Regions from separate parts of the Erwinia sp. HDF1-3R genome, predicted to be linked through region 2. Evidence: predicted binding sites of a transcription regulator. Region 2 holds the regulator's gene; each other region holds the start of a gene.
The links. The regulator sigma-54, encoded in region 2, starts transcription at its own class of promoters, with help from an activator protein. The targets are predictions, from matches to a motif close to GTTGGCACANNTTTCGCTNT.
Positions count from the first base shown of each region.

Region 1 (4,177 bases), 1.9 Mb from region 2:
GGGCAGTTTGCCGCGGCCGCGCGTGATACCGGGCAAAAAAATCTGCGTGTCGCCCGCGTGGATGCCCGCTTTGATCCCACCATCTATATTGCCATTGGCATGTCGAATTTGTTGACGTTCGTCGGAGGCAGCTGGCTGGTCTGGCATGAACAGCTGACGCTGGGGCAATTAACCAGCTTTGTGATGTATCTTGGCCTAATGATCTGGCCAATGCTAGCCCTGGCGTGGATGTTCAACATCGTCGAGCGCGGAAGCGCGGCGTGGAGCCGTATACGCTCCCTGCTGGCAGAGATGCCGGGCGTTGAGGATGGCACCAAAGTTCCCCCGACGGATCGCGGTCAGTTGCAGATCGCCGTGCGGGAATTTAGCTATCCCGGTGCAAATCGCCCCTCGCTAAAACATATTAACGTCAGCCTGAAACCGGGCCAGATGTTAGGGCTGTGTGGCCCAACCGGCGCCGGGAAAAGCACCTTGCTCAGTCTTATCCAGCGACATTTCGATATTGCGCAGGGCGATATTCGCTTTCATGGCATTCCACTGACGCAGCTGCGGCTGGATAGCTGGCGCAGCCGATTAGCCGTGGTCAGCCAGACGCCGTTTCTCTTCTCTGATTCGGTCGCCAACAATATCGCGCTGGGCAGGCCGGGTGCCAGTCAGAGCGACATTGAGCAGGCGGCGAAGCTGGCCTACGTTCATGAGGATATTCTTCGCCTGCCCCAGGGCTATTCCACGGAGGTCGGTGAGCGTGGCGTTATGCTTTCCGGTGGTCAGAAGCAGCGTATTTCCATTGCCCGGGCGCTGCTGCTGAATGCTGAAATCCTGATACTGGACGATGCGCTTAGCGCAGTGGATGGCCGCACCGAACATCAGATATTGCAAAACCTGCGGCGCTGGGGTGAGGGGAGAACCATTATCATCGCTGCCCATCGCCTTTCTGCACTCAGCGAGGCAAATGAAATACTGGTTATGCAGAAGGGAACGGTCGCCCAGCGTGGACAGCATGAGGCGCTGGCCGCAACGCCGGGATGGTATCAGGAGATGTACCGCTATCAGCAGCTTGAAGCAGCGCTTGATGAAGATGAGACCGTGAAGGAAACAGGCAATGAATAATCTTGCACAGCTCTGGCCGACGCTGAAGCGTCTTCTGTCTTATGGCTCACCGTGGCGCAAATCAATTGGGCTGGCGGTGCTGCTATTATGGATTGCCGCGGGTGCAGAGGTTATTGGTCCCATACTGGTGAGCTATTTTATTGATAACCTGCTGGCAAAGCACAACATGCCACTGGGGATTGTCACCGGACTGGCGTTCAGCTTTCTGTTATTACAGGGACTCGCTGCCGCGCTGCATTACTGGCAGGCGCTGCTTTTCAATCAGGCTGCGGTAGGCGTTGTGCAGCAGCTGCGGACTGACGTAATGGATGCCGCTCTGCGTCAGCCGTTGAGTGCTTTTGATACGCAGCCCGTTGGTCAGATTATCTCGCGGGTCACTAACGATACCGAAGTCGTGCGGGATCTCTATGTGACGGTAGTTGCCACCGTCCTGCGCAGCGCGGCCTTAATCGGGGCCATGCTGGTAGCGATGTTCAGTCTGGACTGGCGAATGGCGCTGGTTGCTGTCACCATTTTCCCCGCAGTGCTGACGGTGATGCTTATCTATCAACGCTACAGTACGCCAATTGTACGGCGGGTCCGAAGCTATCTGGCCGATATTAACAATGGCTTCAATGAAGTGATTGGCGGCATGAGCGTTATCCAGCAGTTTCGTCAACAGGCCCGCTTTGGTGAGAGGATGGGTGAAGCCAGCCGATCGCACTATCTTGCCCGTATGGAAACGCTGAGGCTGGATGGCTTTCTACTGCGTCCACTCTTGAGCCTCTTTTCAGCGATTATCCTCTGCGGCCTGATGATGCTGTTTGGCTTTTCATCGGTGGGTTCCGTTCAGGTCGGTGTGCTTTATGCCTTTATCAATTATCTCGGCCGGCTTAACGAACCGCTGATAGAGCTAACGACCCAGCAGTCGATGCTGCAGCAGGCCATTGTGGCGGGCGAGCGCATTTTTGAACTGATGGATGCGCCTCGCCAGCACTACGGCGCAGACGCAAGACCGCTTGTGACGGGCAGCATTGAGATTACCGATCTGACCTTCGCCTACGATGACCACCGGCCCGTGCTTAATGACATCAACATCACCATTCCCTCCCAACGTTTTATCGCGCTGGTGGGGCATACCGGCAGCGGCAAAAGTACGCTGGTTAACCTGATGATGGGGTATTACCCGCTGAAGCAGGGAGAAATTCGCCTCGATGGGCGGCCGCTTGATTCCTTAAGCCATGATGCACTGCGGCTGGGCGTGGCCATGGTTCAGCAGGATCCTGTGGTGCTGGCTGATACTTTTTTTGCCAACGTTACGCTGGGACGTGATATCAGCGAAGAGCAGGTCTGGCAGGCGCTGAAAACGGTACAGCTTGCTGAACTTGCCCATAGTCTCTCCGACGGTATCTATACCCGTCTTGGTGAGCAGGGTAATAATTTGTCGGTTGGACAGAAACAGCTGCTGGCCATGGCGCGCGTTCTGGTGGCCTCTCCGCAGATTCTAATCCTCGATGAAGCCACGGCGAATATCGATTCAGGCACGGAGCAGGCGGTTCAGAAAGCGCTGGAGATCGTTCGGCAGCAAACCACGTTGGTGGTGATCGCCCACCGGTTATCCACTATTACCGAGGCGGACGAAATCCTGGTGTTACACCGTGGCCGCATCGTGGAACAGGGTACCCACCGACAGCTCCAGGAGAAGAAAGGGCGCTACTGGCAAATGTACCAGCTACAGCAGGTAGGGCAGGATCTTGAGGCCGGTAATGTGTTGGCCAGCTAACTACTATGCTGGCTGTTGGCTGACAACTGACAACTGACAACTGACAACTGACAACAGATAGCTGATAGCAGATAACAGATAGCTGGTGACAGCTAACACCTTATCAACCTGCCGCTTCGCTGCACTATTTTCTGGCGTCGGGTTCCTCGTATCAATCCCATCTGCACTCACCTGAGGCGTTACGCACTCTAATGGTGCGTTTTTTTTGCCCGCGGCGGGCCGCTATAAAAATCCCTTCATGCTGATAAGCCGACAATACCTGGCCCAACCTGGTTTAGCATCTGAAACGGACCACTTTCAGATTTATGGCACAGGCTTTGCTTTATTTAGCCGGTGTCGGGCGAATCAGCCATTTTCAATACCTGGAGGGGATCGTATGAAGCTGGTTACCGTGGTAATCAAACCGTTTAAACTGGAAGATGTGCGAGAAGCACTCTCCTCTATTGGTATTCAGGGGCTTACCGTAACTGAAGTAAAAGGGTTTGGTCGCCAGAAGGGCCATGCAGAACTCTATCGCGGTGCTGAATACAGCGTGAACTTCCTGCCAAAAGTAAAAATAGATATTGCAATTGCAGACGATCAGCTCGACGAAGTGGTTGATGTCATTGGTAAAGCCGCTTATACCGGCAAAATTGGTGACGGCAAAATTTTTGTTGCTGAGCTGGAGCGTGTGATTCGAATCCGTACCGGTGAAACGGACGAAGCGGCACTGTAACCCCGGGGCTAAGAATTGTGATGGGATGGGATAAAATGAATAAAAAAATTGCTAAATTGGGCCTCGCAGGCCTGGCAATGTTACCGTCGCTGGCGATGGCAGCAGCGCCACCGGTCGCGGATAAAGCCGATAACGCCTTTATGATGATTTGCACCGCGCTGGTGCTTTTTATGACCTTACCCGGAATTGCACTGTTTTACGGTGGCCTGATCCGCGCCAAAAATGTGCTCTCCATGCTGACACAGGTTTCTGTCACTTTCGCCATGGTTTGCGTACTGTGGATGATTTACGGCTACTCTCTCGCCTTTAGCGACGGTAACGCCTTCTTCGGCGGTTTCAGCATGGCGATGCTGAAAAACATTCAGCTCACGTCGCTGGTGGGCACTTTCTATCAGTATATCCACGTCTCTTTCCAGGCATCGTTCGCCTGCATCACCGTGGGACTGATTGTCGGTTCAATTGCAGAACGCATCCGCTTCTCTGCCGTGCTGATTTTTGTCGCTATCTGGCTGACCTTCTCTTATTTACCTATCGCCCATATGGTCTGGTCCGGTGGCCTGCTGGCGCAGGATGGAGCACTGGATTTCGCG
Region 1 covers NZ_CP155071.1:1,391,827-1,396,003, forward strand. The annotation lists gene AAGR22_RS06300 (SmdA family multidrug ABC transporter permease/ATP-binding protein) at 1-1,110, shown strand, start outside; gene AAGR22_RS06305 (SmdB family multidrug efflux ABC transporter permease/ATP-binding protein) at 1,103-2,872, shown strand; gene glnK (P-II family nitrogen regulator) at 3,249-3,587, shown strand; gene amtB (ammonium transporter AmtB) at 3,623-4,177, shown strand, end outside.
Region 1: glnK (P-II family nitrogen regulator) is a predicted target of sigma-54. The motif match lies at 3,177-3,196, and genes of this name have one in related genera.

Region 2 (4,177 bases):
CTGATCGGCTGGAATATGGCCGATAACGATAAGGGCAATGCCCCGGCGGCGGCAAACGGGCTGGAGCCGACCTATACCAGTGAGACCTCAAATACGGTGGTGTATAACCCCATGGGGGCGCTGAGCTATAAGCTGGTTTCCGATAAGGTGACTTACTTTTCGCAGGATGGCGTGAGCTGGTTTGATAATCCGCTTATGACGACCTATGACGAAAACAAAATCCCGACCTGGTCCGTCAGAGCGGATAAAGCCAAACTGACAAATGACCGGATGCTGTACCTGTATGGTCACGTTGAGGTTAACAGCCTGACGAAAGATGCTCAACTCCAGCGCATCAAGACCGATAATGCCGTGGTCAACCTCGTAACGCAGGATGTTACGTCAGAGGATCAGGTAACGCTTTATGGCAGTAGCTTTAACTCTTCGGGCATGAAGATGCGTGGGAATTTACGGAATAAAACTGCCGAGTTGATTGAAAAGGTCAAAACCTCCTATGAAATTCAAAATGAAAAACAACCTTAAGCTCATCACGCTCAGCTTGCTGCTGGCCGCAAGCCTGCCGGCGTTTGCCCTGACGGGTGACTCCAATCAGCCGGTTAACGTCTCTTCCGAAAACCAGTCGCTGGATATGCAAAGTAACGTCACCACCTTTACCGGGAATGTGGTGGTCACTCAGGGGACCATTAAAATTACCGCGGACAAGGTTGTGGTGACCCGTCCCGGCGGCGACAGTAAAAAAACCATCGTCGATGCCTGGGGCAACCCGGCAACCTTCTACCAGATGCAGGATAACGGCAAACCGGTGAAGGGCCACGCGCAGAAAATGCATTACGAGCTGGCGAAAGACTTCGTTGAGCTGACCGACAACGCCTATCTTGAGCAGCTTGATAGTAATATCAAAGGCGACCGCATCACTTATCTGGTTAAAGAACAGAAAATGCAGGCCTACGGCAGCACCGGTAAACGCGTGACCACCGTACTGGTACCGTCACAGCTTCAGGATAAAGGCACTCCGTCAACCGGACAGAAAAAGAGTAATTAATGGCTACTTTAATTGCGGAAAACCTGGCGAAGGCCTACAAAGGCCGTCGCGTGGTGGAAGATGTCAGCCTGCAGGTTAAATCAGGCGAAATAGTGGGCCTGCTGGGCCCGAACGGCGCGGGTAAGACCACCACCTTCTATATGGTGGTCGGCATTGTGCCCCGCGATGCGGGCCGCATCGTCATTGATGACGAGGATATCAGTATCCTGCCTATGCACGCACGCGCGCGGCGCGGGATAGGCTATCTGCCTCAGGAAGCCTCCATCTTTCGCCGTCTGAGCGTGTATGACAACCTGATGGCGGTGCTGCAAATTCGTGACGATCTGACCACGGAACAGCGTGAAGATCGCGCCAACGAGCTGATGAATGAATTCCACATTGATCACCTGCGCAACAACATCGGCCAGGCGCTGTCCGGTGGTGAACGCCGCCGCGTTGAGATCGCCCGCGCGCTGGCAGCCAATCCAAAGTTCATTCTGCTGGATGAGCCCTTTGCCGGTGTCGATCCGATTTCCGTTATTGATATCAAAAAGATCATCGAACATCTGCGCGACAGCGGTCTGGGCGTGCTGATCACTGACCACAACGTTCGCGAAACGCTGGCCGTTTGTGAACGCGCCTACATCGTCAGCCAGGGCCATCTGATTGCTCACGGTTCCCCGGAAGAAATCCTGGCAGATGAACAGGTTAAACGCGTCTATTTGGGAGAAGAGTTCAGACTCTGATAAGGTGTTCAGACCGGGTAAAATTTTTGAGGAATTACTATCCTGAATATGAAGCAAGGTTTGCAACTCAGGCTTAGCCAACAGCTTGCCATGACGCCACAGCTGCAACAGGCCATTCGTCTGCTGCAGCTCTCTACGCTTGAACTACAGCAGGAAATACAGCTGGCGCTGGAAAGTAATCCGTTGCTTGAGCAAACCGACATTCATGAGGAAGTTGACGCTCGGGAGTATCAGGAGAAAGAAGCGCTGGATACACGGGAGGCGCTCGAGCAGAAGGATATGCCAGAGGAGCTTCCGCTCGATGCCACCTGGGATGAGATCTATACCGCAGGCACCCCCTCTGGCACCGGGTCCGATTATCATGATGATGAACTGCCGGTCTATCAGGGGGAAACCACCCAGTCGCTTCAGGATTACCTGATGTGGCAGGTTGAACTGACTCCCTTTAGCGAAACCGATCGCGCCATTGCCACTTCGATTATTGATGCGGTTGATCCCACCGGGTATCTGACGGTAACGCTGGATGATATTCAGGAAAGCATGGGCAACGACGATGTCACCATGGAAGAGGTCGAAGCCGTGTTGAAACGGGTGCAGCGCTTCGATCCCGTTGGCGTCTGCGCGCGCGATCTTCGCGACTGCCTGCTGGTTCAGCTTTCCCAGTTTCCGGATACGCCCTTCCTGAAGGAAGCCCGTCTGATCGTCAGTGAACATCTTGATTTGCTGGCTAATCACGACTTCCGCAGCCTGATGCGCGTCACCCGGCTGAAGGAAGAGGTGCTAAAAAGCGCGATGCAGCTGATTCAGTCTCTCGATCCGCGTCCGGGCCAGTCGATCAATACCGGCGAACCCGAGTACGTTATTCCCGATGTGCTGGTGCGTAAAGTCGGTCAGCGCTGGAGGGTGGAACTCAATGCAGACAGCGTGCCGCGCCTTAAAATCAATCAGCACTATGCTTCGCTGGGCAGTGCTAATCGCAGCGACAGCGACAGCCAGTTTATCCGCAGTAATCTTCAGGAAGCGAAATGGCTGATCAAAAGTCTTGAGAGCCGTAATGATACGCTGCTGAAGGTCACCCGCTGTATTGTTGAACAGCAGCAGGCTTTTTTTGAACAGGGCGAAGAGTTTATGCGTCCGATGGTGCTGGCAGATATCGCGACCGCCGTCGATATGCATGAATCAACCATTTCACGCGTGACCACCCAAAAGTATCTGCACAGCCCACGAGGGATCTTTGAACTTAAATATTTTTTCTCCAGCCATGTGAACACCGAAGGCGGAGGCGAAGCCTCCTCAACGGCAATCCGCGCGCTGGTGAAAAAATTAATCTCGACGGAGAATCCCGTCAAACCTCTTAGCGACAGTAAGCTAACCACCCTGCTCTCCGATCAGGGGATCATGGTGGCCCGCCGTACCGTCGCGAAGTACCGAGAGTCTTTATCCATCCCGCCTTCGAATCAGCGTAAGCAGCTGGTCTGAACGAACAGATAAGGAAGAAAGCATGCAACTCAATATCACTGGGCTAAATGTTGAAATCACCGATCCCCTGCGCGAATTTGTTACCACCAAATTTGCTAAGCTGGAGCACTATTTCGACCGAATTAATCAGGTTTATATTGTTCTTAAAGTCGAAAAGGTCACGCAGATAGCCGATGCGACCCTGCATGTGAACGGCGGTGAGTTGCATGCCACCTCGGAAGAAAAAGATATGTACGCGGCGATTGACGGCTTAGTAGATAAGCTCACTCGCCAACTCAATAAACATAAAGATAAGTTAAAACAACACTAAACTCACTCAGGCATTGATTCTTTTTTCGCCACCCTTATGTAGAGTAAGAACGTGACGTAAGATTGACCGGCCCGTACTCTGATTATGGCGTACGGGCTGTTTGATCATTAAGGCATGCTGTAGTCGGTCGGGCGTTTTCGATACATCGCTAACCTGTGCTCAGTGATGCAAAAGATGACACCTTTTGCCAGGCGGAAGTGAACAAGTAAGTGAACCCATTATGAACAATGATTTAACACTGGAACTGAGCACTGTACTAAGCCTCTCCTGCACCCGAAGCGGCGTACACTGTCAGAGTAAAAAGCGGGCGCTGGAGATTATCAGCGAACTGGCTGCTAAGCAGCTGAACCTGCCACACCAGACCATCTTTGAGGCTATCCTTACGCGTGAACGTATGGGAAGTACTGGGATTGGCAACGGTATCGCCATCCCGCACGGCAAGCTGGTGGAAGACACCCTGCGCGCGGTAGGCGTCTTTATCCGGCTCGATCAGCCCATCGCCTTTGATGCCATCGATAATCAGCCAGTGGATCTGCTTTTTGCCCTGCTTGTTCCGGCTGATCAGTGTAAAACGCATCTGCACACCCTTTCTCTGGTAGCCCGACGGCTGGCGGATAAAAC
Region 2 covers NZ_CP155071.1:4,303,373-4,307,549, forward strand. The annotation lists gene lptC (LPS export ABC transporter periplasmic protein LptC) at 1-522, shown strand, start outside; gene lptA (lipopolysaccharide ABC transporter substrate-binding protein LptA) at 494-1,042, shown strand; gene lptB (LPS export ABC transporter ATP-binding protein) at 1,042-1,767, shown strand; gene rpoN (RNA polymerase factor sigma-54) at 1,816-3,246, shown strand; gene hpf (ribosome hibernation promoting factor) at 3,269-3,556, shown strand; gene ptsN (PTS IIA-like nitrogen regulatory protein PtsN) at 3,777-4,177, shown strand, end outside.

Region 3 (4,177 bases), 540 kb from region 2:
TAATACCTGCTGATAAATCCGCGCCTCAGGCTTGCGCATTCCCATATCCTGGGAAAGATAGATCCTGTCCGCCGCGCTTTTGACCTCAGGAAACTCCTCGGGCCAGAACTCGGTATGCAGGCGGTTGGTATTGGAGAGGATAACCACCCGCTCGCCGCGTGCGCGAAGCGTGTTCATCAGCTGGACCACTTCAGGGCGGACGCTAACGAAAACGGCCTGCCAGCCTGCGGCGAATTGTTCGAATCCCAACGCCAGGCCAAGTTCGTCACAGACTTGTGTAGCAAAATCTTCGTCGCTGATTTCTCCCCGCTCGTGGCGCTGGAAGCTTTCACCCAGGGTAAAACGGCTTTGCAGCGTGGCCAGCGGAACGCGGCCCAGATCGCTCCAGACGCCAAGAACCCGGTTGAAATCAATATCAACAATGACGTTACCTAAGTCAAAGATATACAGCATGGTCATCTCCTTGTGTGCCGGTGAGCTATTCACTCTAGCGGTAAAAGGGGAGACTGAACAGGAATGGGGTTTGAAAATGGGCATGAAGAATAAAGGCCGGAGGAGATCCGGCCTTCAGATACAGTCACTAACGAGTGATTAAGACTCTTTAGGACCGCGGCTTGCGCGTTTACGATCGTTTTCAGTCAGGTGACGTTTACGAATACGGACGGACGCAGGCGTCACTTCGACCAGTTCGTCATCATCAATGAATTCCAGAGCCTGCTCCAGAGACATCTTGATAGCCGGAACCAGCGTAGTCGCTTCGTCAGTACCGGAAGCACGCATGTTGGTCAGCTTCTTACCGGTCAGGCAGTTTACGGTCAGGTCGTTAGAACGGCTGTGAATACCGATGATCTGGCCTTCATAAACTTCTGCACCGTGACCCAGGAACAGCTTACCGCGATCCTGCAGGCTGAACAGGGCGAACGCCACTGCTTTACCCTGGCCGTTAGAGATCAGCACGCCGTTCTGGCGCTGGCCGATTTCACCCGGACGAACGTCGTCGTAGTGGCTGAAGGTTGAATACAGCAGACCGGTACCGGAGGTCATGGTCATGAACTCGGTACGGAAGCCGATCAGGCCACGCGCCGGGATCAGGTAATCGAGACGAATACGGCCTTTGCCGTCTGGGATCATGTCTTTAACATCACCCTTACGCTCGCCCATTGCCTGCATCACAGAACCCTGGTGCTGTTCTTCGATGTCCAGCGTCACGTTCTCGAACGGCTCCTGCATGCGGCCATCGATTTTACGATTGATTACTTTAGGACGTGAAACGGCGATTTCGAAGCCTTCACGACGCATGTTTTCAATCAGAACGGACAGGTGAAGTTCACCACGACCCGAAACGCGGAAGGCGTCGGAGTCTTCGGTCTCTTCAACACGCAGCGCCACGTTGTGCACCAGCTCTTTGTTCAGACGGTCAAGGATCTGACGTGAAGTCACGTACTTGCCTTCTTTACCACAGAACGGTGAGGTGTTGACGTTGAAGTACATGGTCACGGTAGGTTCGTCAACGCTCAGGGCTGGCAGCGCTTCAACGCTCTGCGGATCGCAGATGGTATCAGAGATGTTCAGCTCGCCCAGACCGGTGATGGCGATGATATCGCCCGCTTCCGCTTCGGTCGCTTCGATACGCTCAAGACCCATATGCGTCAGAACTTTACCGACTTTACCGTTGCGGGTTTTACCTTCGCTATCAACGATGGTCACCTGCTGGTTTGGCTTCACTTTGCCGCGCTTGATGCGGCCAATGCCGATAACGCCAACGTAGTTGTTGTAGTCCAGCTGGGAAATCTGCATCTGGAATGGCGCATCCATCTCAACCTGTGGAGGTGAGACGTGATCCACGATGGCCTGATACAGCGGGGTCATGTCTTCTGCCATATCGTTATGGTCAAGACCCGCGATACCGTTCAGGGCAGAAGCATAGATAACCGGGAAGTCGAGCTGCTCGTCAGTCGCATCCAGGTTTACGAACAGGTCAAATACCTGATCCACAACCCAGTCTGGACGTGCGCCAGGACGGTCAACTTTGTTGATGACCACGATCGGCTTCAGACCATTAGCAAAGGCTTTTTTGGTCACGAAGCGGGTTTGCGGCATAGGGCCATCCATTGCATCCACAACCAGCAGCACCGAGTCGACCATTGACATCACACGCTCAACCTCACCGCCGAAGTCGGCGTGTCCTGGGGTATCCACGATGTTGATGCGGTAGTCATTCCAATTAATGGCGGTGTTTTTTGCGAGGATGGTAATCCCACGCTCTTTCTCCAAATCGTTGGAGTCCATTACGCGTTCGGTTGCTTCAGTACGGGCATCAAAGGTACCGGACTGCTGTAGCAATTTATCAACCAGGGTAGTTTTACCATGGTCAACGTGGGCAATAATGGCGATGTTACGCAAATTTTCGATCACAGCTTTGCCTCAGGCATTAGAAATAGCGCGCTATTGTACACGGATTAATCGAAGGACTGAACAGGATCACAAATTTCAATTAAAGATAACTGTCAGGATTGCTTTTGTAGCCATTTACAGTGCAAGAAATGCACTCCATCGAAAAAATGCACCAAATTAGTGCGCACAGCGCACCGATTGGCACCATAATGGTGCGCGACTTCCATCATGGTGCAGCTCTCATTAAGCGAGAGCGCGCATCATAGCGCTTTTTGGGGCAAATAATAAAGTTGGCATAGATTTCGCTTTAATTCAGTAAGCGATAAATGCCCATTTCCATAACGGTTGATAGCTTGTCAGAGATCTTAGTATCGGACGACTGTGCCATATAAGCAAAGTTCGCCGCAGAGTTCTCTACCATAACGACAATGACCAAATCCAGGAGAGTTATGTATGTCCGCTGAACACGTCCTTTCGATGATGAACGAGCATGAAGTCAAATTTGTCGATCTGCGCTTTACCGACACCAAGGGTAAAGAGCAGCACGTCACCATTCCTGCTCATCAGGTTAATGCTGACTTCTTCGAGGAAGGCAAGATGTTTGACGGCTCCTCGATTGGCGGCTGGAAAGGCATTAACGAATCAGACATGGTGCTGATGCCTGATGCGACCACCGCGGTCCTTGATCCTTTCTTTGAAGATTCCACGCTGATTATCCGCTGCGATATCCTTGAGCCTGGCACTATGCAGGGTTATGACCGCGATCCGCGCTCCATTGCCAAGCGTGCGGAAGACTTCCTGCGTTCATCCGGCATTGCCGATACCGTGCTGTTTGGCCCGGAGCCAGAGTTCTTCCTGTTTGACGACGTCCGCTTCGGCGCGACCACCTCCGGCTCTCACGTGGCTATCGACGATATCGAAGCGGCATGGAACACCGGCAAAGAGTACGAAGGCGGTAACAAAGGCCACCGCCCAGGTCTGAAAGGCGGCTATTTCCCGGTTCCACCGGTCGACTCCTCGCAGGATATTCGTTCTGCCATGTGTCTGACCATGGAGCAGATGGGTCTGGTTGTGGAAGCGCATCACCACGAAGTGGCGACGGCGGGTCAGAACGAAGTGGCTACCCGCTTCAATACCATGACCAAGAAAGCCGATGAAATTCAGATCTACAAATATGTCGTGCACAACGTTGCCCACGCCTACGGCAAAACGGCGACCTTTATGCCAAAGCCTATCTTTGGTGATAACGGCTCAGGCATGCACTGCCATATGTCTCTCTCCAAAGGCGGTAACAACCTGTTCGCAGGCGACAAATACGGCGGCCTGTCTGAAACTGCCCTGTTCTACATCGGCGGCGTTATTAAGCACGCTAAAGCCATTAACGCCCTCTCTAACCCGACCACCAACTCCTACAAGCGTCTGGTCCCGGGTTATGAAGCACCTGTTATGCTGGCGTACTCTGCCCGTAACCGTTCTGCTTCAATCCGTATCCCGGTGGTTGCCAGCCCGAAAGCGCGTCGTATTGAAGCGCGCTTCCCTGACCCGGCGGCTAACCCATACCTGTGCTTCTCTGCCCTGCTGATGGCTGGCCTGGACGGCATCATCAACAAGATCCATCCTGGCGACGCGATGGACAAAAACCTGTATGACCTGCCGCCGGAAGAAGAAGCTGAAATCCCGAAAGTAGCGGGTTCGCTGGAAGAGGCGCTTAACGCGCTGAATGAAGATCGTGAGTTCCTGACGCGCGGTGGCGTGTTTACTGATGAAACTATCGACGCCTATA
Region 3 covers NZ_CP155071.1:41,948-46,124, reverse strand. The annotation lists gene yihX (glucose-1-phosphatase) at 1-453, opposite strand, end outside; gene typA (ribosome-dependent GTPase TypA) at 592-2,415, opposite strand; gene glnA (glutamate--ammonia ligase) at 2,848-4,177, shown strand, end outside.
Region 3: glnA (glutamate--ammonia ligase) is a predicted target of sigma-54. The motif match lies at 2,684-2,703, and genes of this name have one in related genera.